Regions from separate parts of the Massilia forsythiae genome, predicted to be linked through region 2. Evidence: predicted binding sites of a transcription regulator. Region 2 holds the regulator's gene; the other holds the start of a gene.
What was found. Region 2 encodes FliA, which starts transcription of late flagellar genes. Its sites were predicted from a motif close to CTAAAGTTTNNNNNNNNNNNGCCGNTA; they were not measured.
Positions count from the first base shown of each region.

Region 1: HH212_RS12490 (YtxH domain-containing protein) is a predicted target of FliA. The motif match lies at 10,676-10,702, and genes of this name have one in related genera.

Region 1 is NZ_CP051685.1:2,884,887-2,900,442, forward strand. It holds gene HH212_RS12435 (Fic family protein) at 1-370, shown strand, start outside; gene purD (phosphoribosylamine--glycine ligase) at 456-1,724, opposite strand; gene HH212_RS12445 (YebC/PmpR family DNA-binding transcriptional regulator) at 1,810-2,538, opposite strand; gene HH212_RS12450 (DMT family transporter) at 2,647-3,567, shown strand; gene HH212_RS12455 (methylglyoxal synthase) at 3,595-3,975, shown strand; gene HH212_RS12460 (quinone oxidoreductase family protein) at 4,013-5,032, shown strand; gene HH212_RS12465 (hypothetical protein) at 5,046-5,189, shown strand; gene HH212_RS12470 (DUF4136 domain-containing protein) at 5,450-6,097, opposite strand; gene pepN (aminopeptidase N) at 6,348-9,026, shown strand; gene HH212_RS12480 (class 1 fructose-bisphosphatase) at 9,076-10,077, shown strand; tRNA gene HH212_RS12485 (tRNA-Thr) at 10,302-10,377, shown strand; gene HH212_RS12490 (YtxH domain-containing protein) at 10,821-11,753, shown strand; gene HH212_RS12495 (DUF4331 domain-containing protein) at 12,074-13,570, shown strand; gene HH212_RS12500 (hypothetical protein) at 13,588-13,869, shown strand; gene HH212_RS12505 (hypothetical protein) at 13,995-15,164, shown strand; gene HH212_RS12510 (HupE/UreJ family protein) at 15,253-15,556, shown strand, end outside.
Region 2 is NZ_CP051685.1:3,148,720-3,164,275, forward strand. It holds gene flhF (flagellar biosynthesis GTPase FlhF) at 17-1,525, shown strand; gene HH212_RS13485 (MinD/ParA family ATP-binding protein) at 1,518-2,330, shown strand; gene HH212_RS13490 (RNA polymerase sigma factor FliA) at 2,379-3,101, shown strand; gene HH212_RS13495 (flagellar motor protein) at 3,092-3,835, shown strand; gene motD (flagellar motor protein MotD) at 3,851-4,582, shown strand; gene HH212_RS13505 (hypothetical protein) at 4,782-5,201, shown strand; gene HH212_RS13510 (M35 family metalloendopeptidase) at 5,341-6,486, opposite strand; gene HH212_RS13515 (hypothetical protein) at 6,485-6,661, shown strand; gene HH212_RS13520 (EAL domain-containing protein) at 6,841-9,510, shown strand; gene HH212_RS13525 (bifunctional diguanylate cyclase/phosphodiesterase) at 9,519-12,014, shown strand; gene HH212_RS13530 (flagella synthesis protein FlgN) at 11,999-12,469, opposite strand; gene flgM (flagellar biosynthesis anti-sigma factor FlgM) at 12,477-12,791, opposite strand; gene flgA (flagellar basal body P-ring formation chaperone FlgA) at 12,951-13,667, opposite strand; gene flgB (flagellar basal body rod protein FlgB) at 13,894-14,316, shown strand; gene flgC (flagellar basal body rod protein FlgC) at 14,319-14,720, shown strand; gene HH212_RS13555 (flagellar hook assembly protein FlgD) at 14,746-15,465, shown strand; gene HH212_RS13560 (flagellar hook protein FlgE) at 15,508-15,556, shown strand, end outside.

The DNA of each region.
Region 1 (15,556 bases), 260 kb from region 2:
CAGCCGCGCCACGCTTGGCGTGTACGAGATGACACGGGTCGAACTGCTGCGCGACCTGTATGTGTGGGCTTACGAACGCTCGACCCAGGAATACCTCGCCATCAGGCAGAATCTCGTGGAGCCGGATCCACTACGGCTGGCCTGGCGCGACCTGATCAAGCAGACCGTTCGCGACATCGTCCTTCACCCGGAGCGTGAGCCGCTTGCCTGTATCGTGCGCGCCGTCGGCGAGCAAGTGCCCGTGGACGAACGACCCGCCGTGCAGGCGCTGGTGGTCGAGGAATTGCGGCGGCTTCACGATGGCGTACTGGCCCGTTATGGCTTGCGACCGCCGTACTACACCGCCTGGAAGGCGGTGCACGGACGTTGACGCCGTGTCCATCGGTGCCCGGATGTGAAAACGGGGCCTCCGCCGATGGCGGATGCCCCGCTTCGCAAGACGATAAAACCGGCGCCTACTGCTTCAAGCCGCGCCAGCCGATGTCGCGGCGGTATTGCGCGCCGTTGAAGTGGATCTTCTCGACCGTGTCGTAGGCCTGCTTCTGCGCCATCTTGACGCTGTCGCCCAGGCCGACCACGCACAGCACCCGGCCGCCGGCCGTCTGCAGGGCGCCGTTCGCCAGGACGGTGCCGGCGTGGAAGGTGACGCATTCCGGCGTTTCCGGCGGAATGCCGTCGATGAGGTCGCCTTTCTGCGGGCTGTCCGGGTAGCCGCCGGCCGCCATCACCACGCCCACCGCGGTGCGCCGGTCCCATTCCAGGCTGACGGCGTCCAGCGTGCCGTTGCAGGCGTGCTCGAGCACCGACACGAAATCGCTCTTCAGGCGCGCCATGATCGGCTGGGTTTCCGGGTCGCCCATGCGGCAGTTGAATTCCAGCGTCCTGGGGTTGCCGGCGGCGTCGATCATCAGGCCGGCGTACAGGAAGCCGGTGTAGGGGATGCCGTCCCTGGCCATGCCCTGGATGGTCGGGGTGATGATCTCGCGCATCACGCGAGCGTGCATCGACGGCGTGACGATCGGCGCCGGCGAATAGGCGCCCATGCCGCCGGTGTTCGGGCCCTGGTCGTGGTCCTTCAGGCGCTTGTGGTCTTGCGAGGTGGCCAGCGCCAGCACGTTCCTGCCGTCGCACATGACGATGAAGCTGGCTTCCTCGCCGGCCAGGAATTCCTCGATCACGATGCGCGCGCCGGCGTCGCCGAAGCGGTTGTCGGACAGCATGTCGTCGACCGCCCGGTGCGCCTCTTCCAGCGACATCGCCACCACCACGCCCTTGCCGGCCGCCAGGCCGTCGGCCTTGATCACGATCGGCGCACCATTGGCATCGATATAGGCATGCGCCTGGGCGGCGTCGGAAAAGGTCTGGTACTTCGCGGTCGGGATGCCGTGGCGCTGCATGAACGCCTTGGCATAATCCTTCGAGCTTTCCAGCTGGGCCGCTTCCCTGGTCGGCCCGAAGACCTTGAGGCCGCGTGCGCGGAACAGGTTGACGATGCCGGCCGCCAGCGGCGCTTCAGGTCCCACCAGGGTCAGGGCGATGTGCTCGGCCACCACGAAGTCGGCCAGCGCGGCCGGATCGGTGATGTCGACGTTGACCAGGCGAGCATCGCGCGCGGTGCCGCCATTGCCCGGCGCCACATAGACCAGCTGGACGCGATCGGATTGGGCCAGTTTCCAGGCCAGGGCGTGTTCACGGCCGCCAGAGCCGACTACCAGGATTTTCATGGGTGCTTATCGTGCGCTCGCTACGGTTGTTCGAGGTGCCCTCGCGGGCTGCTGCTTGTGTGCCGCTCGTATGCCGCTCATCCGCTCATTGTTCGTCGATGACGGCGTTGGTATAGACTTCCTGCACGTCGTCCAGGTTTTCCAGCACGTCGAGCAGCTTCTGCATCTTTTGCGCGTCCTCGCCGGTGAACGGCGTCTCGGTGTCCGGCTTCATGATGACTTCCGCCGAATCGGCCTTGAAGCCGGCCGCTTCCAGCGCTTCCTTGACGCCGGCAAAGGCGTTCGGGTCGCACAGCACCTCGAAACCGCCTTCGTCGTCGGCGATCACGTCGTCGGCGCCGGCTTCCAGCGCGGCTTCCATCAACTTGTCCTCTTCCACGCCGGGCGCGAACAGGAACTGGCCGACGTGCTTGAACATGAACGACACCGAGCCTTCGGTGCCCATGTTGCCGCCGTATTTGCTGAACGCATGGCGCACTTCGGCCACGGTGCGCACGCGGTTGTCGGTCATGCAGTCGACGATGATCGCGGCGCCGCCGATGCCGTAGCCTTCGTAGCGGACTTCTTCGTAGTTCACGCCTTCCAGGCCGCCGGCGCCGCGCTGCACCGCGCGGTTGACGTTATCCTTCGGCATGTTGGCATCGGCCGCCTTTTCCACCGCCAGGCGCAGGCGCGGGTTGGTGGCGATCTCGCCGCCGCCCATGCGCGCGGCGACCGTGATTTCCTTGATCAGGCGCGTCCAGATCTTGCCGCGCTTGGCGTCAGTCGCGGCCTTCTTGTGCTTGATGTTGGCCCATTTGCTGTGTCCAGCCATGTCGAGATTTCCTTACCTAGAACGGTGTACTTAATCCTCGACATTCTAGCATAGGGGCACGCCGCAAAAACTGTCAGGGAAACAACAGTTCCGCCGTACAATCATCGAATGAACAATACTGCAATCGACCCGTCCGTTGCGCCGGTCACACGCCCGGCCCTGGTCGCCGGCCTGGCGATCGCCATCGCCGGCGCCATCTTGTTTTCCACGAAGGCCATCGTCGCCAAACTGCTGTACCGCTACCACATCGATGCGGTGACCTTGATCGCTTTCAGGATGCTGTTTTCGCTGCCGGTGTTCGCCGGCGTCGCCATCTGGAAGATGCGCACCGAGGCGCCGCTGTCGGCGCGCGACCGCCGGCATTTGCTGGGGCTGGGCCTGGTGGGCTACTACCTGTCGAGCTACCTGGATTTCCTCGGATTGCAATACATCTCGGTCGGCCTGGAGCGCCTGATCCTGTTCCTGACGCCGACCTTCGTGCTCCTGATCACCGCGCTGTTCCTGAAGCAGCGCATCCGCCGCATCCAGTGGATCGCGCTGGCGCTGTCCTACTGCGGCATCGTGCTGGTGCTGGCGCACGACTTGCAAGGCGGCGCCGGCGACACCGCCACCGGCGCGCTGTTCGTGCTCGGCTCGGCCATCGCCTACGCCGTCTACCTGCTCGGCTCGGGCGAAATGGTCCGGCGCATCGGTTCGCTGCGCCTGGTCGCGTATGCGATGTGCGTCTCGAGCGCGGCCTGCATCGGCCAGTTCTTCATCCTGCGCCCGGCCGGCCTGCTGCTGCAGCCGCTGCCGGTGTACGGGCTCTCGCTCGTGAACGGGATATTCTGTACCATCCTCCCTGTCTTCATGACCATGGTGGCGGTCCAGCGCATCGGCGCGCCGAGCGCGTCCCAGGCCGGCATGATCGGCCCGGTGTCGACGCTGTTCCTGGGCTGGGCGCTGCTGGGCGAGCCGATCACGGCGGTGCAACTGGCCGGCACCGGCCTGGTGCTGGCGGGGATCTACACGCTGTCCCTCAAAAAATAGAACCATCGAAGGAAACAGACGAACATGATGAAAGCACGCATCGCCCTGATCGCCCACGACCGCAAGAAGGACGACATGGTCGCCCTGGCCACCGAGTACCGCGCCTTCCTCGGCACCTGCTCGCTGCTGGCCACCGGCACCACCGGCGGACGCCTGATCGACGAAGTCGGCCTGCAAGTCACGCGCATGCATTCCGGCCCGGTGGGCGGCGACCTGCAGATCGGCGCGCGCCTGGTCGACGGCGAGATCGATTGCGTGGTCTTCCTGCGCGATCCGATGACGCCGCAGCCGCACGAGCCGGACATCAACGCCCTGGTGCGCGCCTGCGACGTCCACAACATCCCGTGCGCCACCAACCTGGCCAGCGCGCACCTGGTGCTGTCGCAGCTGATGCTGCAGCGGCGTTGATCTTCGAGCGAATTCGATCCACCAACGGGAGAACGAGATGGCGAACGAATCGGACAGCGGCGCGGCAAGCGGCGCCGCAGGCACGGCGCAGGCGATCCGCCTGCGCCGCAACGGCGGTCCCGAGGTGCTGGAGCTGGCGCAGGTCGAGGTCGGCGAACCCGGCCCCGGCGAAGCGCGCGTGCGCAACCACGCGATCGGCGTGAACTTCATCGACGTGTACTTCCGCACCGGCCTGTATCCGCAGCCGCTGCCCGGCGGACTCGGGCAGGAAGGGGCGGGCGTGGTGGAGGCGGTCGGCCCCGGCGTGGAACACGTCAAGCCGGGCGACCGGGTCGCCTACGCGGCGCGCCCGAACGGTGCCTACAGCACGCTGCGCGTCATGCCGGCCGAGGTGCTGGTGCGCCTGCCGGACGACATCGGCTTCGAGGAAGGCGCCGCCATGCTGCTGCAGGGCCTGACCGTGCAATACCTGTTCAGGCAGACCTACGAACTCAAGGCAGGCGACACCGTCCTGTTCCACGCGGCCGCCGGCGGCGTCGGCCTGATCGCCTGCCAGTGGGCGCGCGCGCTCGGCGTGAACCTGATCGGTACCGTGGGGTCAAACGACAAGGCGGCGCTGGCGCGGCAGCATGGCGCCGCCCATGTCATCAACTACAACACCGAGGACGTGGTGCAGCGCGTACTGGAGATCACCGACGGCGCCCGGGTGCCGGTCGTCTACGATTCGGTCGGCAAGGACACGTTTGCGCGCTCGCTCGATTGCCTGCGTCCGCGCGGCCTGATGGTCAGCTTCGGCAATTCGTCCGGGGCGGTGCCGCCGTTTTCGCTTTCCGAACTGACCGGGCGCGGCTCGCTGTACATCACGCGTCCGACGCTGGACAGCTATGCGTTCGACCGCGCCAGCCTGGAAGCGATGGCGGCCGACCTGTTCGGCATGGTGAGCAGCGGCCGCATCGACATCGAGATCAACCAGCGTTTCGCGCTGGCCGACGCCGCCGAAGCGCACCGCGCACTGGAAGCGCGCCGCACCACCGGCAAGACGATCCTGCTGCCTTGAAGGAGCCACCGCCATGAGGGAGTTCAGCGACGACAAGGACCCGATGGAACCGGAACCGGTGGCCGAACCGCGCTTCGGCCGGCTGCTGGCGGTGCTGGCGCTGGCCATCCTGCTGATCATCGCGATCACGTTTGCGTCGGAGGCGTATTTTTCCTGACAGAGCACGCCTCCACGCATCGTCGTCCCCGCGCAGGCGGGGACCCATGCCGAGCATCCGAAGTTGACCTATTTGAAGGTTCCGGAAGTTTCTGAAATATCGAATTTTGTTGCTCTGTATGGATCCCCGCCAAGGGGGCCGCCGAGGCCGGGGACGACGCGGGTTTGTTCCATCGCGCCAAAAAAAACGCCGCCCGAAGGCGACGCTCTTGTCACGGCAAGCGGCCGGGTCACTCGGCCACCCCGCCGGCCGCCCCGCCGTCAACCACGCTGGTTGTTCGGCTGCTGCTTCAACTCGATCAGGCGCGAACCGCCGTTCGGCCCGGGAAAACCCTCGAACGCGCTCTGCACCAGCGCCGGCATCACCGCCGGGGTCGACATCTGCTTGCTGACGTTGCGCACGGTGACATCGAACAGGTGCTTGCCGTCGCCGGCGTTGCGGATCGCGATCTGCAACTGGCGGTGGTAGCGGTGCTCTTCCTGCACGTCGTAGGCCGGCACCGGACCCCAGAACGGATCGTAGAACGGGTTGTACCAGCCGCCGCCCCAGTAACGGCGACGGAAACCCCCGTAGCCGAAGCGCGGCGAATACGGGTAGAACGGCGCGTAGCTCGGGTACACCACCTGGGTCGGCACGTCCACCGTGACGAAGCGCAGCGCCACCTTCAGCGCGGGCGACTGCGGCGCCTCGTGGAAGCCCAGGCGGTTCATCTGGCCGCGCACCAGGTTCTGGTAGCTCTGCAATTCGAGCGTGTTGTCCTGCGGCGGCGGCGCGTCGAAGGCGTAGCTCTTTTCGGCCAGCTGGGCCGGCCATTGGTGGAACGTGGTGACGTCGCTGCGGATCGTGGTCGCGCAGCCGCCCAGCAGCAGGCTGAGCGATGCAGCTGCCGCGATCATTGTGCGTTTCATAACGAACTCCTCTCTATGGTCTTCGCGCGCTCGGGCGGACGCGTGGCCGCAGGGCGCAAAGCTTGCTTTATTCAAATCGGTGTTATGCAGGAAACCATCATAGTCCTGTTGCTGACGATTCGTCGAACCATTTACGAGCGGTTACGGGCTGTACAGTGCGATACATCCGCGCCGGCGGGCGAATTCAGCGAAATGCCTGGCCGCGAGGTTGGTAGAATAGACGCTTCACCAACGTCACGCGGACTCCACCATGCGCACCGACACGCCCCAGACCATCTACCGCAAGGACTACACGGCGCCCAGCTACCTGGTCGATGCCGTGGAACTCGGCTTCGACCTCGATCCGGCCCGCACCGTCGTCGCCAACCGCCTGACGCTGCGCCGCAATGACGCCGCCGGCACCGGCGGCGCCCGGCGCGAGATCGAACTGTATGGCGAGGAACTGCAGTTGGTGGCGATCAGGCTGAACGGCAAGGCCCTGGGCGCGCGCGACTACGCTATCGACGGCGCGCTGCTGCGCATTCCCTGCGACGCGCAGGACGTGGTGCTGGAAATCGAAACCATCTGCGTGCCGGAGACGAATACCACGCTCAGCGGCTTGTACGTTTCCAACGGCAATTTTTATACGCAATGCGAAGCCGAGGGCTTCCGCCGCATCACCTATTTTCCCGACCGTCCGGACGTGATGGCGACCTACACCGTGATGCTGCGCGCCGACAAGCGCCAATTCCCGGTGCTGCTGTCGAACGGCAACCTGATCGAGGAAGGCGACTTGCCCGACGGCCGCCATTACGCGCTGTGGGAAGACCCATTCAAGAAGCCGTCGTACCTGTTCGCGCTGGTGGCCGCCAGCCTGGTGTGCCAGGAAGAGACCTTCCCGCTCCAGGATGGCCGCCGGGCGCTGCTGCAGGTGTGGGTGGAAGAGGGCAACCTCGACAAGACCGATTACGCCATGCAGTCGCTCAAGCGCAGCATCCGCTGGGATGAGGAGCGCTGGAACCTGGAGCTCGACCTGGACCGCTTCATGATCGTCGCCGTGGGCGACTTCAACATGGGCGCGATGGAAAACAAGGGCTTGAACATCTTCAACACCAAGTACGTGCTGGCCAATCCGCGCGTCGCCACCGACGTCGACTTCCAGGGCATCGAAGCGGTGGTCGGCCACGAATACTTCCACAACTGGACCGGCAACCGCGTCACCTGCCGCGACTGGTTCCAGCTGTCGCTGAAGGAAGGCTTGACCGTGTTCCGCGACCAGGAATTCTCGGCCGACATGATCGGCACCGCCAGCGGGCGCGCCGTCACCCGCATCGACCAGGTGCGCACGCTGCGCCAGGCCCAGTTCCCGGAAGACGCCGGTCCGATGGCGCACCCGGTGCGGCCCGACTCCTTTGTCGAGATCAACAATTTTTATACGGTCACCGTGTACGAGAAGGGTGCCGAAGTCGTGCGCATGTACCAGACTCTGCTCGGCCGCGACGGCTTCCGCAAGGGCATGGACCTGTATTTCGCCCGCCACGACGAGCAGGCCGTCACTTGCGACGATTTTCGCGCGGCGATGGCCGATGCCGGCGGGCGCGATTTGTCGCAGTTCGAGCGCTGGTACAGCCAGGCCGGCACGCCGGTGGTGCAGGCCGAGACCCATTACGATGCCGAACGACAGACCTACACGCTGCGCCTGGTCCAGTCCTGCCCGGCCACGCCCGGCCAGGCCGGCAAGCTGCCGTTCCACATCCCGGTGGCGGTCGGCCTGCTCGGTGCGGACGGACGCGACCTGCCCTTGACCCTCGACGGTGTCGACCTCGGCACGACGGCGGTGCTGGAACTGGTCGAGGCGGATCAAAGTTTCGTCTTCGGCGGCGTCCGCGAACAGCCGACGCCGTCGATCCTGCGCGACTTCTCGGCGCCGGTGATCCTGAAATACGGCTACAGCGACGCCGAACTGGTGCTCCTGTTCAGCCACGACAGCGACCCCGTCAACCGCTGGGAAGCCGGCCAGCGCCTGGCCATGGGCCGCCTGCTCAAGCTGGCGGAAGATGCCGCTGCCGGCCGCAGCCTCGACCTGGACGACGTGTTCGTCGACGCCATGCGCAAGATGCTGGTCGACGCGTCGCTCGATCCGGCCTTCCGCGAGCAGGCGCTGCTGCTGCCTTCGGAAACCATGATCGCCGACCAGATGGACGTGGTCGACCCGATGGCGATCCACATGGCGCGCCAGTTCGTGCGCGCCGATATCGGCGCGCGCCTGCGCAGCGAGCTGCGGGCGCAATACGACGCCAGCCAGACGCCCGGCGAATACAGCCCGGACGCCGAATCGATCGGCCGCCGCGCCCTGAAGAACCTGTGCCTGGCCTACCTGTGCGCTGCACCGGACGAGGCAGCCATCGCCCTGGCGCGGCGCCAGTTCGACGAGGCCGGCAACATGACCGACCGCGTGGCGGCATTGGGCGCGCTGGTGCATGCGCGCGCCAGCAGCGCGGTGGCGGACGCCGCCGCCCATGCCGACGACGCCCTGCGGCGCTTCTACGACGAATTCCAGGGCGAAGCGCTGGTGGTCGACAAGTGGTTCGCCATGCAGGCGTCGGCGCCGACCACCGACGTGGCTGCCGTGCGCGCATTGATGACGCATCCGGCCTTCACGCTGCGCAACCCGAACCGCGCGCGCAGCCTGGTGTCTACCTTTTGCGGCGCCAACCCGGTCGGCTTCCACGCGCCGGACGGCAGCGGCTACGCGTTCTGGGCGGAATCGGTGATCGCGCTCGACGCATTGAATCCGCAAGTCGCCAGCCGCCTGGCGCGCGCCATGGACCGCTGGCGCCGTTACGCCCCGGCCCTGCAGAAGCACATGAAAAAGGCGCTGCAGCAGGTGGCGGGCCGGGCCACGCTGTCGAACGACGTGCGCGAAGTCGTCGGCAAGGCGCTGGCCTGACATTCGTCTTATGCCCGCCGCAACAATTTAAACAAACCCGAAAGCAACCATGAAACGCATCAGCCTCACGCAATACCTGGTCGAAGAGCAGCGCCTCCACGACAACATCCCGGCCTCGCTGCGCCTCCTGATCGAGGTCGTGGCGCGCGCCTGCAAGACCATCAGCCATTCGGTAGGCAAGGGCGCCCTCGGCGACATCCTGGGCAGCGCGGATACCGAGAACATCCAGGGCGAAGTGCAGAAGAAGCTCGACGTGATCTCCAACGAGATCCTGCTGGAAGCCAACGAATGGGGCGGCCACCTGGCGGCCATGGCGTCGGAAGAGATGGAATCGATCCACCCGATCCCGAACCGTTATCCGATGGGCGAATACATGCTGCTGTTCGATCCGCTGGACGGCTCGTCGAACATCGACGTCAACGTCTCGATCGGCACCATCTTCTCGGTGCTGAAGGCGCCGGAAGGCATGAGCCAGCCGACCGAGCAGGACTTCATGCAGCCTGGCAGCCAGCAGGTGGCCGCCGGCTACGCCGTGTACGGCCCGCAGACCATGCTGGTGCTGACGACCGGCAACGGCGTGAATTGCTTCACGCTGGACCGCGAGATGGGTTCCTGGGTGCTGACCCAGAAGGGCATGCGCATTCCGGAAGAGACCAAGGAATTCTCGATCAACATGTCGAACCAGCGCCATTGGTACCCGCCGGTGCAGCGCTATATCGCGGAAATGTTGGAGGGCAAGACCGGTCCGCGTGCAAAAGATTTCAACATGCGCTGGATCGCCTCGATGGTGGCCGACGTGCACCGCATCCTGAACCGCGGCGGCATCTTCATGTACCCGGCCGACGCGCGCGACCCCAGCCAGCCGGGCAAGCTGCGCCTGATGTACGAAGCGAATCCGATGGCGATGATCGTCGAGCAGGCCGGCGGCGCCGCCACCGACGGCAAGGGCCGCATCCTCGACATCCCGCCCGCCAAGCTGCATCAGCGCGTACCGGTATTCCTGGGTTCGAAGAGCGAGGTGGAGCGCGTGACGGGCTATCACGCAGAGTGAACGAGCGCAGAACGGCTGCCGGACGAACTTCGACGGCAGAAACGCGTCTTCCCCGCGCAGGCGGGGACCCAAGCTGACGTGGCATACAACGGCGTAGGCGCACGATTCTCCTGCCTGTCATGCCATCGATGTACAAAAATGCCGAGCCACACTAGCAAGTTCGCAAGGTTGTTTGCTAGAATACGCCACCTTGCCAAGCTAACCTGTTTGGCAAGCCAGGTTTCGCCGCTGTAGCTCAGTCGGTAGAGCAGCGCATTCGTAATGCGAAGGTCACCAGTTCGATTCCGGTCAGCGGCACCAGTACAAGTGAAAAGGGTCATCCGTCAGGATGGCCCTTTTTGCATTCCGTCTCCTCGTCGACTTCCGGTGCCGGTGGCTGTGCCGATCCTCCATTCTCCCCGCTCCATCGCCAGAACCCATGGCTCTGTTATGCACCGCACAGTAGCCCTCGGCAAAAAGTTATATTTTTCTTATCGTGACGTCGCAAAATGAAAAGCGCCTCAAAACGGGCGCTGCGGCACAACAGCGAAATGCCAGGGGAACCACTACCCAAGGAACTTTTGAACGAGTTCATGGTCAATGATCGAATGTCTTGACTCGAGAGTCTGTTCATTTGGTTCCGTTGATGTAGCGCAGTTCACTCTTGTGCCTTCGTTTTGTTTCGAGGGAAATGCAGGAAGAATGTGGTGACGGTCGAGTTTCGGTCTACTACGCGTTGATCTTATTTTTACGAGGAATTCATCATGGATAATCAAAAGTCGAACGAAGCAAAAGGCAGCAACATCGGTAACCAGGGTTCGAACATCGGCAACCAGGGCTCGAACATCGGCGCCGCAGGCAGCCTGAACAAGAGCAACCAGCCGAACCAGGGCAAGGACCAGTCGACCGGTTCGATCAGCTCGATCGGTTCCAGCACCGGCGGCGCCACCACCTCGGGCACCGGCGCGCTGGGCACCAGCAGCGTCGGCAACGCCGGCGCCTCGGCCTCGGGCAACAGCCAGAGCGCCGCAGCCACCGGCTCGGGCACCGGCGGTGACCTGAAGGACATCGGCAACCAGGCCAAGGATGCCGCCAAGGACATCGGTGGCCAGGCCAAGGACGCTGCCAAGGATGCCGGCGCACAAGCCAAGGACATCGGCAACCAGGCCAAGGATGCGGCCAAGGACATCGGCGGCCAGGTGAAGGATGCCGCTAAGGATGCCGGCGACCAGGCCAAGGACATCGCCGGCCAGGCCAAGGATGCTGCCAAGGACATCGGCGCACAAGCCAAGGATGCCGCCAAGGATATCGGCGACCAGGCCAAGGATGCCGCACAAAACCTCGGCAAGAACATCGACGCCAAGGTGTCGGACAAGGCCGATGACCTGCACCAGTCGATCGACAAGGCAGCCGACGCCGCCAAGCCGGCCGTCGAGCGCGTGCTGAACAGCGTGCAGCCGGCCGTCGAGCGCCTGGCCGACCGCGCCCACGCCGGCGTGGATAAGATCCAGGGCCTGCTGAGCGGTGCCGGCACCGGCCTGGGCGAGCGCCAGCAGCAACTGACCGACGCTGCCGGCCAGTGGGCCGAAGCAACGCGCGAATACGTGCGCCAGAAACCGGCTACCGCCGTGGCGATCGCAGCCGCAGCAGGCTACATCCTGGCCAAGCTGACGGGTGGCCGCAGCCGCGACTATTAATTCGCGCAAATATCGTCCGCGCCGGGTCGCACCGCGCGTGGATCGATGTGGATAGGGATCGATCCTGACGATGCAAAGCGTCGTACGAATCGATCCGCATCTCTCGACGCCGGCTCCATGCCGGCTTTTTTATTGCGCCTCCGAAGCGATCGCGCAAATTTCCCAGGTAGATGATGCGATTTGCGAGGAAGGTTATCGTTTGTCGTGTTTTGCTCAGAATCTTCAAATATTTTCATTTTCCAATCGTGCGCACGCTTGGCTATTGGATAATTTTGTTACCGAACTTGGTAACCATAATATCAATGAAAAGGAGAGGGAAAATGGTTCGTAGTAAACTCAAGCTCACCCCAGTGGCAGCACTGCTCGCCGGTGCCGCGATGATGTCGGCCATGGCGCCGGCCAGCGCCTCCAGCCACCGCGAGGCGCCGTTCCTCACCAATGCGCCGAAGGTGGACGGCACCGACTTCTACATGTTCCGCAGCTACGCGTCCGGCCGCCAGGACTACGTGACGCTGATCGCCGACTTCATCCCGTTCCAGGATCCGCAGGGTGGCCCGAACTTCTACCAGTTCGACCCGAACGCGCTGTACGAGATCCACATCGACAACAACGGCGACGCCAAGGAAGACATCACTTTCCAGCTGCGCTTCAAGAGCACCTCCAAGCGCACCGCGCTGAACATCGGCGGCAAGCAGGTCCTGATCCCGCTGATGTACTCGTCGACCATCAGCGGCGTGAATCCGGCTTCGCTGAACGTGCGCGAAACCTATACCGTGGACATGGTCAAGGGCGACCGCCGCACCGGCACCCGCACCCGCCTGGCCGCCACCAGCGGCGCCACCGAATTCGACAAGCCGATCGACAACGTCGGCGACAAGACCTTCGGCAGCGCCACCGGCTACGAAACCTACGCCAACCAGCACATCTACGACATCAATATCCCCGGCTGCGGCACCGGTCGCGTGTTCGTCGGCCAGCGCAAGGAACCGTTCTACATCGCCGTCGGCAAGATTTTCGACCTGTTCAACCTGAACCCGCTGGGCGCCGAATCGGCCGGCAACAAGAACGACCTGGAAGGCAAGAACATCAGCTCGATCGCCATGGAAGTGCCGATCGCCTGCCTGACCGCCAACGGCGAGCCGGTCATCGGCGGCTACGCCACCGCCAGCATGCGCCAGGGCCGCGTGATCAACCCGGCGCCGGCCTCCGGCATCAACAACGCCGTCAAGGAAGGCGGCGCCTGGAGCCAGGTGTCGCGCCTGGGCATGCCGCTGGTGAACGAGGTCATCATCGGCGTGGACGACAAGGACCGCTTCAACGCCTCCAAGCCGAAGGATGACGCCCAGTTCCTGGACTACGTCACCAACCCGGTGCTGCCGGCCGTGGTCGAGACCCTGTTCCCGTCCGCCAAGGCGCCGACCAACTTCCCGCGTACCGACCTGGTGACCGCCTTCCTGAAGGGCATCCCCGGCGTCAACCAGCCGAAGAACGTGGTCGCTTCCGAAATGCTGCGCCTGAACACCAGCATCGCGCCGACCGCGCAGGCATCGCAGAATCCGCTGGGCGTGGCGGGCGGTGACAATGCCGGCTTCCCGAACGGCCGCCGTCCGGGCGACGACGTGGTCGACGTCTCGCTGCGCGTGGCGATGGGCGCATTGTGCGTGCTGACCGGCACCAGCGATGCACTGGGCGTGGGCTGCAAGCCGGCCGATGCGCCGGCCGGCGGACTCAAGCTGACGGACGGCGTGCGCAAGAGCGCGACCGACTTCAAGGCGGCGTTCCCGTACCTGAACACGCCGCTTCCGGGTAACCAGTAAGAAGCGAGGAGACGATCATGACCAAGCTTCAAGCGCTGCGCGGCCGCTCGCTGGCGGCCGCGGCCCTGGTGGCGGCGGCCGCGCTGATGGCGGGCTGCGGCGGCCACCATCATCACGATAACCCGACCACGCCGACCCCGACCACGCCGACGCCGCCGGTGTCGACGGTCGACGCCTTCATCGCCTACGTGACGCAGCTGATCTCGACCAGCAGCGACACCGCCGAGCCGGCATCGACCGATGGCGTGACCGCCACCACGCCGGAAAACACCGAGCCGCAGGCGGTGTCCGGCAGCTGACCTCCGGTCGGCAGCGATGCGCCGCGGCGCATTCCGGTGGCCTCCACGGCACCGGGATGCGCTGCGGCGCATTTGCCTTTTAGAATAAAATTCCGCGTAACAACACCACGATTTCCGGAGACGGCATGCCACGTGCCTCCATCCTGGCCTTGCTGCTGGGGCTTATCCCGGGGAGCGTCTTCGCCGCCCCCCACATTCCCGTCGACGGCAACCAGGTCGTCGAACGCCTGCCCAGCCGCGCCGACCCGGTCCAGCGCGAACTGCGCCGCCTGCGCACCGAGCTGGCCGCCAGTCCGAACGACCTGCGCCTGGCCGGCGCGCTGGCGCAGCGCTACATCGAGCAGGCGCGCATCGAGGGCGACCCGCGCTATCTCGGCTATGCCCAGGCGGCGCTGGCGCCCTGGTGGACCCAGCCGGCGCCGCCCGACCCGGTGCTGGTGCTGCGCGCCACCCTGCGCCAGAGCACCCATCAATTTCCGGCCGCGCTCACCGACCTCGACCTGGCCGTCAAGCGCGACAGCAACAACGTGCAGGCCTGGATCACGCGCGCCACCGTGCAACTGGTGACCGGCAACCTGGCCGCGGCGCGCGCCAGCTGCATGCGCCTGTATTCGCGCGCGCCGGCGCTGGTAGTGCAGACCTGCCTGTCCGGCGTGGGCAGCGTCGGCGGCCAGGCTGCCGCCAGCTACCGCCAGCTGGTCGAGGCGCGCGCCAGCCATCCGCCGGCGACGGCCGACGTCGCGGTCTGGGTCGATACCCAGCTGGCCGAGATGGCGGCGCGCAGCGGTGACGATGCCCGGGCCGAGGCCCACTTCCGCCAGGCCATGAAGGCGGACGAGCCGGACAGCTACCTGCTGGGCGCCTACGCCGATTTCCTGCTCGACCACGATCGCGCGCCCGAGGTGGTGCGCCTGTTGAAGGACAAGACCCGCGTCGACGCGCTGCTGCTGCGCTATGCGCTGGCGCTGCAGGCCACCGGCGCGCCCGAAGCGAAGGAAGCCACGGATGCCTTGCGCGCGCGCTTCGACGCCGCCATGCTGCGCCGCGATACCGTGCACCAGCGCGAGCAGGCGCGCTTCGAGCTGGCGCTGCGGCGCGACCCGGCCGCCGCCGTGCGCCTGGCCAAGGCCAACTGGCAGGTGCAGAAGGAGCCGGCCGACCTGCGCATCCTGGCCGATTGCGCGCTCGCCAGCGGCGATGCGGAAGCGGCGCGCCTGGTGCGCGACTGGCTGCGCAGCTCGCGCATCGAAGACCGCCGCGTGGCCGCCACCGCGGCGCGCCTGAAGGCCGCCTGATCCGTCCGAGCGGCGCGCCGCCCACATTAAAAAAATGAACCAACATACGGAAGACAAGATGAGGGGATGGATGAAGCGGATGGGGTCGATGCGCAGCAGGGCGCAACGCAGCGTGCACACCTGCCTGCAGGGCCTGTGCCTGCTGGCCGCGGCACTGTTGCTGGCGGCGCCGGCCCAGGCCCATAAATCGAGCGACAGCTACCTGACCCTGGACGTGCGCCAGGGCCAGGCGCAGCAGGGCCGCATCGACGGCCAGTGGGACATCGCCTTGCGCGACCTCGACATGGCCATCGGCCTGGACCAGGACGGCAACGGCGAGCTGACCTGGAACGAGGTGAAGGCGCGCCACGAGGCCATCGCCGCGTATGCGCTGGCGCGCCTGAAACTGGCCA
Region 2 (15,556 bases):
AGAGCGGAGACCGATGATGAACGTGAAGAAATTTACAGCGCCTACTTCCCGCGAGGCCTTGCGCAAAGTGCGCGAGGCCCTGGGCCCGGACGCGGTCATCCTGTCGAACCGCCCGGTGGATGGCGTGGTCGAGATCCTGGCGCTGGACAACGACGATGTCGCTTCGCTGGCATCGCCGTCGATGGCGTCCGAGATGGATGCGCCGCGTCCGCAACTGAACGTGCACGCCGACGTGCCGGCCGCGCCGGCCGCCCCGGCACCGCGCGCGTTCCAGGAAGCGCCGGCGGCCCCGGCCATGCGCTCCTTCGATACGTCCTCCGCCCCGGCGATGCGTTCCTTCGACGCCCCGGCCGCGGCGCCGGCGCGTCACCCGCTGAATCCGTCGAACGCTTTCCTCGGCCTGGACGACCTGCCGGCCGCGGCGCCGGCGCCGCACACCTACGCCGAGCGCCGCGCGCCGGCACCGGAAGCGCCGGCCTTCGACATGGCCGCAATGACCGCCATGATGTCGGCCGCCATCGCCCAGGCGAAAGAATCGGCCGCCAACGCCGCCGCCGCCGAGATGAACGGCATGATGAGCGAACTGCGCGCCATGCGCGGCATGATGGAGTCGCAGCTGGCCGAATTGTCCTGGAGCGGCACCCAGCAGCGCGAGCCGCACAAGGCAGGCGTGCTGCGCGAGATGCTGGCGGCCGGTTTTTCGGCCAGCCTGGCGCGCTACCTGATCGACAAGATGCCGGCCGGTAAGGATGCGGCCGAGTCGATGCGCTGGGTCAAGACCGTGCTGGCGCGCAACCTGGTCACGATGGCCGACGAGGATGCGATCCTGGACCGCGGCGGCGTGTTCGCGCTGGTCGGCCCGACCGGCGTCGGCAAGACCACCACCACCGCCAAGCTGGCGGCGCGCTGCGTGATGCGCCACGGCGCCGACAAGCTGGCCCTGATCACCACCGACGCCTACCGTATCGGCGGCCACGAGCAGCTGCGCATCTACGGCAAGATCCTGGGCGTGATGGTGCACTCGGTGAAGGACGAGGCCGACCTGCGCATCGCCCTGAAGGAACTGCGCAACAAGCACACCGTGCTGATCGACACCATCGGCATGTCGCAGCGCGACCAGATGGTCACCGAGCAGGTGGCGATGCTGGCCGGCAGCGGCGCCGACGTCAAGCGCCTGCTGTGCCTGAACGCCACCGCCACCAACGAGACCCTCAACGAAGTGGTGCGCGCCTACCAGGGCAGCGGCCTGGCCGGCTGCATCATGACCAAGATGGACGAGGCGGCGTCGATCGGCAACGTGCTGGACGTGATCATCCGCCAGAAGCTGAACCTGCACTACATCTCGAACGGCCAGCGCGTGCCGGAAGACCTGCATCTGGCCGACCGCGCCATGCTGGTCGACCGCGCCTTCCGCGGCAAGCGCGACGCCGCCGCCCAGTTTTCCGATGCCGACCTGCCGCTGATGATGGCCGGCCTGGGCAACCTGAACAACGACCGTTCGCTGCGCGAGGTATACGTTGGCTAGTTTCGACTTCGACCAGGCCGAGGGCCTGCGCCGCATGCTGGCCGGCCCCAAGCCGCGCATCGTTTCTTTTCTTTCCGCCACACTCGAGGACGACAAGGGCGCCATGCTGGTCAACCTGGGCGCCTCGCTGGCGCAGTCCGGCAACGACGTGCTGATCGTCGACGCCTGCGAGCGCGGCTACGGCGTGGCGCGCCGCCTGGGTGTCGATCGCGGTCCCGGCCTGCTGCAGGTGGCGCGCCAGGAATGCGCGCTGAACCAGGTGATCCACCCGGCGCCGCAGGGGTTTTCCGTGGTGAACATGAATACCGTCGCCTCCGCGTATCACCCGGACGATGCGCGCCGTCTGGCCAACACCTTCGACGTGCTGGTCAAGCAGGCTGCCGGCAGCATCGTCATCGTCGACGGCGAATTCTCGCCCGACGGCGGCTTTCCGGTGCCGGCCATGGCCGCCTCCGAGATCGTGGTGCAGGTGTCGACCAGCGCCATGTCGATCACCAACGCTTATGCGCTGGTCAAGCGCTTGTCGCAACACCTGGGCCGGCGCCCGTTCGGTATCCTTGTCACCGGCGCTACCGAGGCCGAGGCGAAGGTGGTATACGATAATATGTCATCTGCGGCAACACGTTACCTTGCAGTAACGCTGAGTTCCATGGGCTCGGTGCCGGCTGACGAATACCTGCAGCGCGCTGCGAGCCTGGGACGCGCCGTGGTCGACGCCTTCCCGCTGGCCGGCGCCTCTGTGGCGTTCCGGCGCCTGGCGGGACGCTTTGCGCACGGGGGCGTGCAGCACGGCCGGGCGGCGTGAATTCATCCATAACGAGTCAGATCAGCGAGCGGAAAACCGGGCGACACCATGTACACGGCCAAAGGGAAAGCGGACAAGAATTCTTTGCTGACGGCGCACATGCCGCTGGTGAAGCGTCTCGCCCACCACATGAAGGCGAAGCTGCCGCCGTCGGTCGAGGTGGATGACCTGGTGCAGGCCGGCATGATGGGCTTGCTCGACGCCATCAACCGCTACGAGGAAAACCAGGGCGCCCAGTTCGAGACCTATGCGGTGCTGCGCATCCGCGGCGCCATGCTCGACGAACTGCGCAACAACGACTGGATGCCGCGCTCGACGCGCCAGAACATGCGCAAGGTGGAAGCCGCGATGAACGCCCTGCAGCAGCAGCTGGGCCGCCCGCCGAGCGAATCGGAAGTGGCGAAATCGCTCAAGCTGTCGCTGGCCGACTACCAGGAACTGCTGGGCGAGTCCGGCGGCCACCAGCTGGTGTACTACGAGGATTTCCACGACGGCGAGGAGGGCAGCGACGGCTTCCTCGACCGCTATGCGGTGGACGACGACGATCCGTTGAAAAGCCTGCTCGACACCGATTTCCGCCAGTCCGTCATCGACGCCATCGACGCCCTGCCGCCGCGCGAGAAGATGCTGATGGGCCTGTATTACGAGGAAGAGCTGAACCTGAAGGAGATCGGCGCGGTCATGGGCGTGTCCGAATCGCGCGTCTCGCAGCTGCATACGCAGGCGGTGGCGCGCCTGCGCGCCTGGCTGAAGGAACGCGCATGGACCTGACCAGCCTGCTCGGGCTGGCGCTGGCGCTGGCCGGCATCGTCGTCGGCCACACGCTCGACGGCGGCAAGTTTTCCTCGCTGGTCCAGCCGGCCGCGTTCGCGATCGTGGTGGTCGGCACCTTCGGCGCCGTGCTGCTGCAGACCAAGCGCCAAGCTTTCGTGCGCGGCCTGCGCATGCTGCGCTGGGTGTTCGTGCCGCCGCCGGACCGGCGCGCCCAGCTGGCGCGCGAGATCCACCTGTGGAGCCTGTCGGCGCGGCGCGACGGCCTGCTGTCGCTGGAACAATACCTGGCCAAGGCCGACCCCTTCGTCCAGAAGGGCTTGCGCCTGGTGGTGGACGGCATCCACCCCGACAAGCTGCGCAGCCTGCTGGAAACCGAGATCAACGGCTATGAATTCCGCGAGCGCCAGGCCGCGCGCATCTGGGAAGCGGCGGCCGGCTACGCGCCCACGGTCGGTATCCTGGGCGCGGTGCTGGGCCTGATCCACGTGATGGAAAACCTGAGCGATCCGTCGCGCCTGGGCGCCGGCATCGCGGTCGCCTTCGTCTCGACGGTGTATGGCGTGGGGCTGGCGAACCTGTTCTTCTACCCGGTCGGTAACAAGATCAAGGGCATCGTCGCCGAGCGCGTGGCCCAGTACGAGATCCTCGTCGACGTGTTCCACGACATCGCCACCGGCGACTACACCCGCGTGATCGAGGAACGGGTCGCCTGCCTGCTGGCGCAGCATTGAGAACCGGTTGACACCATGGCGCGCCGCAAACCCTTCCAGGAAGACACCGAACACCACGAGCGCTGGCTGATCTCGTACGCCGACTTCATCACGCTGCTGTTCGCCTTTTTCGTGGTGATGTATGCGATTTCGGTGGTCAACATCGGCAAGTACACGGTGCTGTCGGAAGCGCTGGGCGACGCTTTCGGCGGACGCGGCGCGGCGCTTAAATCCAACACGCAGGTCGAGGTCGAGGCGCTGCCGCTGTCGAACATCATCGCCCACCGCCGCGCCGAAGCCGCCAAGCGCGACCGCGAGCGCCTGGCGCTGCTGGCGCGCAAATTGAACGCTTCGCTGGCGCCGCTGGTCAACGGCGGCAAGGTGCGCGTGACCCAGAACGCGCGCGGGGTGACGGTCGAGATCAATGCCAGCGTGCTGTTCGACGAGGGCGCCGCGGTCCTGGCCGGCAATGCGCGCGAGACGCTGGGCGCGGTGGCCCAGCTGCTCAGGGACGATCCGCACGCGATCGAGGTCGAGGGGCATACCGACGACACGCCGATCCGCAACCCGCTGTTCCCGTCGAACTGGGAACTGTCGGCGGTGCGCGCCAGCAGCGTGGTGCGGCTGTTCATCGAGAACGGCGTGGCCGAGCGCCGCCTGGCGGCGGTGGGACGCGGCGCCAACGTGCCGGCGGCGCCCAACGATACGCCCGAGGGCAGGGCGCGCAACCGGCGCGTGGCGGTCACCATCCTGGCCGGCGGCGGATGAGATAGCCGCCCGCACGCGTGCGCACCTTGGCATTTGCCGCCGCCCCGTGCACAATCGTTCCAACCCGACAGGAGCTTCGATCATGCGAAGACCGATCATGCCGCGCGCCGCTTTGCTGCGTCTGTTGTTGCCATGCACCCTGCTATGCATCTTGCCGGGTACCGGCGGCGCGCATGGAACAGAGAATGGAGCCGAAACGATGAACGTGCACGCGAGCCTGAGCGTCGATGCCAAACACGACAAGGTGCTGGTCACCTTCCGCGCCGAGAACCTGAGCGAGCGCCGCGCCTGGCTGCCGCGCAGCGTCGCCGCCGACCAGGCGCTCACCGGCCGCCTGTTCGACCTGCGCGAACACCCGGGCGGCGCCGAGGTCGCCTACACCGGCCCCTGGGTCAAGCGCGGACCGATGACGGCGGCCGACTTCGTCGAGCTGGCGCCGCACTCGGCCCACACGCACACCATCGACATCACCGATGCGTACGACTTCAAGCCGGGCCAGCATTCCTACGAAATCCGCTACGAGGGCGGCGCGCTGCCGGACGTGCGCCAGCTGGATGCCACGCGCGCCATCGAGGCGGCGCCGGTGGTGTTCAGCCATACGGCGCCGCCCGGACCGTAGGGTGGACGGCTGTACCGCCGCCGCTTGAATCACCGCGGCGGCGCCGCCGTCCACGCGTTCGGCCGGCGCCGAATTTGTGGCAAATCGGGCGTCGCATGAACGCGTGGACGGGGAACCCGCCTCGCCGGCCACATCCACCCTACGGTTGTGGCGGTGTGTTTTCGCCGAAGTATTCGTGCGAATCGGCGTTGTCGATCGCGCGCTCCGGATTGCTGACCGCCAGCGCCCGCGCCGCCTGCTGCCCGTAGACCCAGTCGTTGGTGCCCGCCACTACCGTGAAGTGGCTCATTTCGTGCACCAGCGTGCCGCCCTTGGAGTCGGTGCCGGTGAGCGGCGCGCTCCAGAATGCGTTGCAGACGTAGATCTTGTACGGCTGGTTCGGGTAAACGTAGGCGTAGTAATCCTCGTTGCAGCCGCAGTCGACCGTCACCGGCTTGGTGGCGAAGGCATCCTTGATGGCGATGAAATGGCGCGACACGATGGCGGCGCGCTCGGCGTCGACGGCGCCGAACCAGGTCGTGTAGCGCGGTCCCAGCGCTCTGCGCCGCGTATAGGCTTCGGCATCGGTGGACATCGCCAGCGCCGCCTGTGCGGCCTGGGCGATGGTTTCCTGCTGCGGGTTCGAGCAGCGGCTGTAGGAGAGGGCGTCGGCGCTGCCGGGCGCGCCGGCGTCCGGCGCCGGGGACGACGACGCGTCGGAGGCCGGCCTGGATTGCGCATCCGGCGGCGCTGCGCCGGGCTCCGCCAGGCCGCGCGGCAGGCGGCCGTCGATCCATACCGAGGCCGGCGGCGCTGACGCCGCGTCCCGGCCGGCCTGCGGCAGCAGCCGCGCCGCGTCCGGCGCGGCGTACGACAGCGGCGCGCCGCCGCGGTAGCGGATGCTGTAGGCGCCGGTCACGTTCATGCGGTACAGCGCCGACAGTTCCACCCGCGCGCTGCGCGAAGCGCCCGGCGCCAGCGCGATGAAGTCGCCCGCCCGCGGCGCCGCGCGCTTGACCTGGCGCCCGAGGTAGGGCACCTGCTGGCCGTCGCGCGTGATCTCGAACAGCGGCGCCTCGGGCGCGCCGAACGGGGTCTGCCATGCCAGCAGCCAGGCGGTGGCGTTCGAGGTGTTGGTGATGGTGACCGTCACCATCACCGCGTCGCTGCGGGCCAGGCTCGGGCGCTCCGGCGTCACCGTCACCGTGACGCCGGCCGCCGGCGCCGAGGACGCCGCGACCGCAGATGCCGCGCCGGCACATGCCGCGCCCACGAGCGCCAGCATCGGAATGCGTTTCCAGTCCATGTTCGCTCCAAAGAAAAAGAAGGGAGCTTTTCTTGTAGAGGAAGGCGGAATTGCTGGCTTTGCAAAGGCACAATGGAATGTGCTGGCGGAATGCGCTGGCGCTGCAATGCCACAACAAATCCGCCGCACGATAGCGAAATCCGAACACAAGCTGTGGCAAATTGATATCATGTAAAGATGCTGTAAGATAATAAACGTTTCGCAAAGTAATCCTCTCGTTCACACTGCCGTGCGCCGCCGCTGCCGCCGCACGGCGATGCGCCGGGCGCCTGCCGCGCCGGCGCCGTTCCGGAATCGACCGATTGCCTGCACCCGAGCCCGCACAGCAAGGCGACGACGATAAAGTGACGATTCTTGGACAAGCACACGCACCACAAACCGGATAACCCGCATGCCGCCGACGACGAACGGGTCGCCGCGATCGCGCGCGAGCTCGGCCTGGACGACCGTGAGATCGCCGCGCGCAAGGCCTTCCTCGAACTGGACGAGGACGACGTCGCCCTGCTGCGCCAGGTGCACGTGCTGGTCGACGGCGACGGCGACGTGTTCACCGATACCTTCTACCAGCACGTGCTGGCGATCCCGGAACTGCGCGAGCTGGTGCGCGACGACGCCACCGCGCAGCGCCTGCGGCGCAGCCAGCACGACTATTTCCGCAGCCTGACCGCCGGCGACTACGGCGCCGACTACATCCGCAACCGCCTGCGCGTGGGCGTGGTCCACCAGCGCATCGGGTTGGAGCCGAAGTGGTACATCGGCGGCTACCGCAAGTACCTGGCCGGCATGCTGGAACTGCTGTCGCGCCGCATCGTCGGCGATCCGCAGCGCCTGTCGCGCGCCTACGGCGCGGTGCTCAAGATGGTCTGCTTCGACATGGGGCTGGCGCTCGACACCTATGCCCACGCCAACCAGCGCAGCGTGCTGCAGTACCAGAATTACCTGGAGCAAGTCATCGACGGCATGCCGGCCGGGCTGGCGGTGGTCGGCGCCGACGGCCGGGTGCGCTCGATGAACCGTGCCATGAGCCAGATGCTGGGCGTGGCCGACGACGCCATCGCGGCGCACCCGCCGCTGGCGCAACTGCTGCCGTGCCCGCTGCTGGAGCGGCGCGCCGCCGAGGCGCTGGCATCGGGCGCGGCGCAGGACGGCGTGCCGGTCGCGTTCGACAGCCCGGCCGGCGGCGTGCGCTGGTTCGAGTTCAACATCCGCCGCACGCGCCAGGCCGGCGAGCACCTGCTGCTGCTGATCGGCCAGGACGTGACCTACCAGGCAGAGGCGCGATTGCGCCTCCAGGAAAGCGAGGAATTTTTCCGCCTGACCTTCACGCAAGCCGCGGTCGGCATCGCGCTGCTGTCGCCGGACGGACGCTTCCTGCGCGTGAACCGCAAGCTGTCGCACATCGTCGGCTTCAGCGAGGCCGAGCTGCTGCAGTGCCGCTTCGACGACATCACCTGGCCCGAGGACCTGGCCGAAGACCGCGCCCAGGTGGCGCGCCTGGTGGCCGGCGAACTGCGCGACTTCCAGCGCGAGACGCGCTACGTGCGCAAGGACGGCCAGGCGGTGTGGGTGGCGCTGAGCTGCTCGACCATGCGCGAGGCCGCCGGCGGCCTGCGCCTGATCGCCGCGGTCGAGGACATCTCGCGCCGCAAGCAGGCCGAGGAAGCGCTGCTGCGCCTGGCCAACCACGACGCCCTGACCGGGCTGCCCAACCGTACGCTGCTGCAGGACCGCCTCGAGCACGCCATCGTCCAGGCCCAGCGCAACGGCGCCGCCCGGGACCGGGCGGCCGAGGTCGGCGTGATGTTCATCGACCTGGACCGCTTCAAGCACATCAACGACAGCCTCGGCCACGACGCCGGCGACCGGCTCATCATCGAGATCGCGCGCCGCCTGGGCCGCAGCCTGCGCGAGAGCGACACCGTGGCGCGCCAGGGCGGCGACGAATTCGTGGTGGTGCTGCCCGAGCTGGCCGGCCCCGAGGACGCGGCGCGGGTGGCGCAGAAGGTGCTGGACCACCTGTTCCAGCCGCTCACCCTGTCCGGCCAGGAAGTGTTCCCGACCGGGAGCATCGGCATCGCCATGTACCCGCGCGACGGCGCCGACAGCGGGTCGCTGCTGAAGGCGGCCGACAGCGCCATGTACCGCGCCAAGGCCAGCGGCGGCAACCATTTCCACTTCTACGCGGCCGCCATGGGCACCCATGCGCACCGGCACCTGCGCCTGGAGACCGGGCTGCAGCGCGGCCTGCTGCGCGAGGAATTCGTGCTGCACTACCAGCCCCAGGTCGACATCGCCAGCGGCCGCATCGTCGGCCTGGAAGCGCTGCTGCGCTGGCAGCCGCGCGGCGGCGACATGGTGGCGCCGTCCGACTTCATCCCGCTGGCCGAGGAGACCGGCCTGATCGTGCCGATCGGCGAATGGGTGCTGGCCACCGCGCTGCGCCAGCAGGCGCGCCTGGAAAGCATGGGCCTGGCGCCGCTGCGCATGGGCGTGAACATGTCGGCGCGCCAGTTCCGCGAGGACGACGTGGCCGGCATGGTGGCGCGCCTGCTGCGCGAAAGCGGCTGTTCTCCGTCCTGCCTGACGCTGGAGATCACCGAGAGCGTGCTGATGGAAAATCCGGCGCAGGCCGCCGAGACCATGGCGCGCCTGGCGCAGATGGGCGTGCGCCTGTCGATCGACGACTTCGGCACCGGCTATTCCAGCCTGGCCAACCTGCGCCGCCTGCCGATCCACAGCCTCAAGATCGACCGCTCGTTCGTGGCCGACATCGGCGCGGGCGTGGAGCGGGGCGGCGAGGCCGGCGAGGCCGGCGCCGGCGGCGCCATCGTGCAGGCGGTGATCGCGCTGGCCGGCACCATGAAGCTGGACGTGATCGCCGAAGGCGTCGAGAGCGCCGCCCAGCAAGCCTTCCTGGGCGAGCACGGCTGCCGCCAGATGCAGGGCTACTGGTTCAGCCGGCCCTTGCCGGCGCCGCAGCTGGAACGCCTGCTGCAGGCGCACGGCGCGGGGGCGCAGCCATGAGCGTGGCCATGACCGGAGCGCGGGGCGGGACCGTGGCCGGGCCGGGGCCGCGGCGCGTCTCCGGCGCCGTCCTGGCCGTGCTGGCCGCCGGCCTGGCCGCCTTCATGGCCTGGCTGGTGCTCGGCCACCGCGCCATGCTGCCGTGGCGGCTGCAGTGGTACCTGCCGCTGCACACCGTGGTGGAAACGCTGGCGGTGGTGGTCATCACGCAGGTGTTTTCCACCGGCGGGCACGGCACCGGCAGGCGCATCCCGGCGCGCGTGGCCTTGCTGTCGCCGGCGGCGCTGGCGGTGGCCCTGCTCGAATTCGGCCACCTGATGTCGGTGCCGGGCATGCCCGGCCTGATCGCCCCGGCGGTGCCGGGGTCGGGCGTGGTGTTTTCGCTGGCGGCGCGCCTGCTGGGCGCGCTGACCCTGCTGGCGGCGGTGCTGGTGCCGCGCGAGCGCATGGTGGCGCGCAGCGTGCACGCGCTGGCGATGCTGGCGGCGCTGGCGGCGGTCGGCGCCGGCTACTGGCTGGTGCTGGCCGCGCCCGGCCTGGTGCCGGCCACCCACGTCGCCGGCGTCGGCCCCACCGCCTTCAAGACCGCCTGCGAGTACCTGCTGATCGCGATCAACGGCGTGGCCGCGCTGCTGTCGCTGGGACGCGCGCTGCGCCACGGGCGCCGCACCGACCGCTACCTGGCGCTGGCCGCGGCCGTGATGGCCCTGGCCGGCGTCGCCTTCGTCTTCAGCATGGCGCGCGACGACGCGGTCAGCATGGTCGGCCACCTGTACGAAGTGATCGCCTACCTGTTCCTGTACCGCGCCATCCACGTGGCCGCGGTGCAGGCGCCCTACCTGCGCCTGAAGCGTTCCGAGCGCTCGCTGGCGGAAAGCGAGAGCAACTTCCGCAGCCTGATGGAATGCGCGCCGGACGCGATCCTGCTGGCCGCGCCGGACGGGCGCATCGCCATGATGAACGCGCGCGCCGAGGAACTGTTCGGCATCGGGCGCGACAGCGCCGCCGGCCTGGCGCTGGACGTGCTGCTGCCCGGCGCAGGGGCGGACGGGCAGGGCGACGTGGTCGAGTGCCGGCGCCTGCGCCAGGACCCGTTCCCGGCCGAGGTGCGCCGCGCCGCCACCCCGGCCGGCCAGCAGATCGCGATCGTGCGCGACCTGTCCGAGCGCAGCCGCCTGGAGCGCGCGCTGCTCGAGCAGCTGACCTACGACGCCCTGACCGGCCTGCCGAACCGGCGCCGCATCCTGGAAACGCTGGACGAGGCCATCGATGCGGCGCGCCAGGAACGGCGCACGCTGGCGGTGCTGGTGCTGGACCTGGACGAATTCAGGAAGATCAACAGCGGGTACGGCTGGGCCGGCGGCGACGAGGTGCTGCGCGAATGCGTGACGCGCCTGGCGCAAATGCTGGAATCCGGCGACACCCTGGCGCGCCAGGGCGGCAACGAATTCATCGTGGTGCAGAAGCATTCCGGCCAGGACGCCGCCGGCGCGCTCGGCGCGCGCCTGCTGGGCGCCATGCGCGAACCCTTCGTGCTGGGCGGGCAGCGCGTGTTCCTGTCGGCCAGCATCGGCGTGGCGCTGCTGCCGGAGGCGCCGTGCGGCGCCGCCGGGCTGCTGCAGATGGCGCAGGTGGCGATGGGCGGCGCGCGCGCCGCCGGGCCGGCGCACCTGCGCTTCCACAGCGCCGACATGGAGCAGGCGATCCGCGACCGCGTCGACATGGAAGCGATGCTGCGCCACGCGCTCGAACACGGCCAGCTGGCGCTGCAGTACCAGCCGCGCATCGGCCTGGAAGAAGGCCGCATGAAACGCATGGTCGGCGTGGAGGCGCTGGTGCGCTGGCGCCATCCGGTGCTGGGCCTGGTGCCGCCGGCGCGCTTCATTCCGCTGGCCGAGGAAACCGGCATGATCGAGGAACTCGACCTGTGGGTGCTGCGCACCGCCTGCGCGCGCGCCGCCGCCTGGCACGCCGCCGGGCTGCCGCTGGGAAGGGTGTCGGTGAACCTGTCGGCGCGCCAGTTCCAGCACCCCGGCCTGGCGCAGCGCGTGCGCGCGGCGCTGGAAGACAGCGGCCTGCACCCGGCCCACCTGGAAATCGAGATCACCGAAAGCACGGTGATGCGCGATACCGAGGTGGCGGCCGGCGTGCTGCGTTCGCTGAAGGCGCTCGGCGTGGCGCTGTCGATCGACGATTTCGGCACCGGCTATTCGTCGCTGAGCTACCTGAAGCAGTTCCCGATCGACGTGCTGAAGATCGACCGCTCGTTCGTCAAGGACGTGGTGATCGATGCCAACGACGCCGCCATCACCCGGGCCATCATCGCGCTGGCGCACGGCCTGAACCTGGAAGCGGTGGCGGAGGGCGTGGAGACGGCCGAGCAGATGGCGTTTTTGCAGGAAAACGGCTGCGACGAGATCCAGGGTTTCTACTTCAGCCGGCCGTTGTGGCCGGAGCAGCTGGAAGCGTTCATGGCGCGGGAAGCGCCTCAACCCACCACGTAACGCCGCGACGGCCCGCTGCCGAACGATTGTCCGCCCGGTCCGTATACGCCGCCCGCGCCGCCGCTCTCGCCGCGCAGGGCATTCAGTACCCCGGTGGTATGCGCCATCTGCTTGTTGATCAGCATGCCGTTGACGCGATTGAGTTCCTTGGCTTCGCGCGTCAGTTCCAGCAGGCGATCCCATTGGGTACGCGCATCGGCGCTGCCGCCCACCGCCAGCCACGGCTCCATGCCGTTTTCCGAGGCCACGAAGCCGGCCGCGCCCAGTGCCTGGTGACGCAGGCGCGACAAGTCCGCCGCCTGCTGCGCCAGCCTGAGTTTTTGCGGGGTGAGGGTGGCGAGGCCATCGGCATCCGCACTGACCAGGAGCTGCTGCTCCTGCTTCATCAGCGCCACGATGGAACCGATCAGTTGCTGTTCGTCGCGCAAGCTTGCGCCGGGGGATGCAATGGCCATGAATGATCTATCGTTTGCGGGAATGCAGCAGGTCGCGCACTGTATCCAACAGGCCGTCCGCCACCTTCTCCGAATTTACCTGGAACTGGCCATCCGCGATGGCCGCCTTGATGCGCTCGACTTTCTTGGTGTCGAACACAGCGCTCGTACTGCCGGCCGACGCCAGCGCCTGGCCCTGCGAGGACAGGCGCACGGTCTCGGTCGCGGCGGCAGTACTCGTGGCCGCCGCCGCGGCCGTGGTGTCGGCGCTCTTGGCATTCGTGGCCGGCGTGGTAGTGGCCGGAATGCCTGCGTTGCCTTTGAGTGTATCGTTGATTTTCACAGCATCATCCTTCTCAGGTCGGAGCAGAAAGCCCGGGATCTGCCAAGGGTAACGGTCAGCCAACCAAAAACTTTAGCCGGGGGTTTTTCGAGACGTCAAGGATACCCCGACTTGGCCCGTCCTGCCTGTGCCGTAGAAAACGCCGTGTGAAAACCGTACCTAAAACGCCACCTCCACCATCCCGCCGGCCTTGGCCGTGCCGCTGATCACCGAGCCGCCCGGGGTGCGCACCTGCACCACCTGGCCTTCGCCGGCGTTGCCGATCGCCTTGCCTTCGGCCGACACCGAAAACCCGTTGCCGCTGGAGACCAGGCGCACCGCCTGGCCCTGCTGTACCACGGGCTTGCTGCGCAGCGTGTCCACGCGCAGCGGGGTGCCGGCCGCCAGCGAGACGGTGGGCGTGCGCCCGATCGCCTGCGCCATGTCGGTCAGGATGCCGGCCGGCATGGACGCGATGTCGCCCTGCACCAGCACCAGCTGGCCCTGCTCGATCGGCTGGCCCTGCGCCAGCGGCAGCGCCGCGGCCACGTACTCGGCCTTCACGCTGACCTGCGCCTGCACGAAGATGGTCCAGCTGGACGGCGCCGTGCAGCGGATGCCGACCGTGGTCTTGCCCCAGGCGCGCGCGCCCGGCTGCAAAAAGGCTTGCGGGTCCGGGCAGGCGGCCAGGGCGGTGCGGGCGTCGATGGCGCCCACCTTGACCGTGGCTTCGCCCGGCAGGCCGGCGCTTTGCGATTGCAGGAACTGTTCGGCCAGCGTGCGCAATTGCGCCACGTTCTGGCGCCCGGCGGCCGGCTGCGCCGACAGCGTTTGCGCCGCTGCCAGCGAACCCGTCAGGGCCGCAGCCGCCAGGGCGATCGAAAAAAGAAGTTTCATGGACAGGCGATGTCGTGAGCACGGAAGGATGACAGGCACCATCTTAGGTGCTTTGATTCCACAGTGAAACTTGGAATAGCCCGGTTTTGTGGTGCTTTATTGCCCTATTGGAAGATTGGGCCACATCGTAAGATGCATGCTGTCAACAACAGAAATTGCAGTGCGGAAATCAAGAGCGGCCAGTCGCCGCGCCTTCGCACCATTCATAGATAGGGCTCGACCTCACATGATCGGCAAACTCGACGACTACCTGCGGTTCAACGAAGCGGCCCTGAGCCTGCGTTCGCAGCGCCAGGAATTGCTGGCCTCGAACATCGCCAACGCCGACACGCCCAACTACAAGGCGCGCGACATCGATTTTTCCAGCGCGCTGCAGGGCGCCCTGGCGAGCGGCGGCCAAGCCGGCGGCGCCATGTCGGCCACGTCGGACAAGCATTTCGCCGGCGCCGCCGCCGACGGCAAGACGCTGGCCGACGGCACCCCGGTGCTGTACCGCACGATCACCCAGGGCGCGGTGGACGGCAATACGGTCGAGATGGATACCGAACGCACCCAGTTCGCCGACAACGGCCTGCGCTACGAAGCCGGCATCACGATGCTCAACCACCAGATCCGCGACCTCATCACCGCGATCCAGTCAGGAAGCTGATCATGTCCCTGTTCAATGTCTTCAACGTGGCCGGGTCGGCCATGACGGCCCAGTCGCAGCGCCTGAACACCACCGCCAGCAACCTGGCCAACGCCGACAGCGCCACCAGCGCCAGCGGCGAAGCCTACCGCGCCAAGCAGGTGGTGTTCGAGGCGGTGCCCGTCGAGGGCGGCTCCACCGCGGTCAAGGTGCGCGAAGTGGTCGAGGACCCGTCGCCGCTGAAGCAGGTGTACGACCCCAAGAATCCGCTGGCCGACGCCAAGGGCTACGTGTCGATGCCGAACGTGAACGTGGTCGACGAAATGGTCAACATGCTGTCGGCCTCGCGCTCCTACCAGACCAACGTCGAGACCATGAACGCGGCCAAGACCATGCTGCTCAAGACCCTCACCATCGGCCAATAAACCGTAACGCTCACCACGCCATCCCATGTCCACCGTAAATTCCACCACCGCCTCGACCGCGAACATCAACGACCTGATGTCGACCATGAACGCCAAGTCGGCCAGCAGCACCGGCACCGACAGCGTGCAGGCCGACACCGACAAGTTCATGACCCTGCTGGTCACGCAGCTGAAGAACCAGGATCCGCTGAACCCGCTCGACAACGCGCAAGTGACCAGCCAGCTGGCGCAGCTGCAGACCGTGACCGGCGTGAACAAGCTGAACGACACGCTGGAATCGCTCAAGGCCAGCTACCAGAGTTCGGAGTCGGTGCAGGCGACCAGCCTGATCGGCCATGGCGTGCTGGTCGAGGGCAGCAACGTGTCGCTCTCGAGCAGCAAGGGCATCCTCGGCGTCGAACTCGGCAGCGACGCCGACAGCGTGCAGGTGGCGATCAGCGACAGCAAGGGCAACGTGGTGCAGACCATGGACCTGGGCGCGCAAAAGGCCGGCATCCTGCCGCTGGCCTGGGACGGCGTGCCCGACGCCACCAACCTCGACAGCAGCGGCAAGGCGGTGACCCTGGCCGACGGCAGCTACACCTTCAGCGTGACCGCGACCCAGGGCGGCCAGAAACTGACCGATGCGAAAGGCCTGGCCTTCGACAGCGTCGCCAGCGTCACCACCAACGGCAGCAACGGCGTCAAGTTGAACCTGCCGAACAAGGGCGCGGTCACGCTGGCCGACGTCAAGCAGGTCCTGTAAGCCTTTTCATTTCAGAACACACCGTATTCACAGGAGCACGACATGTCTTTCCAACAGGGCCTGAGCGGCTTGAACGGCGCGGCGAAATCGC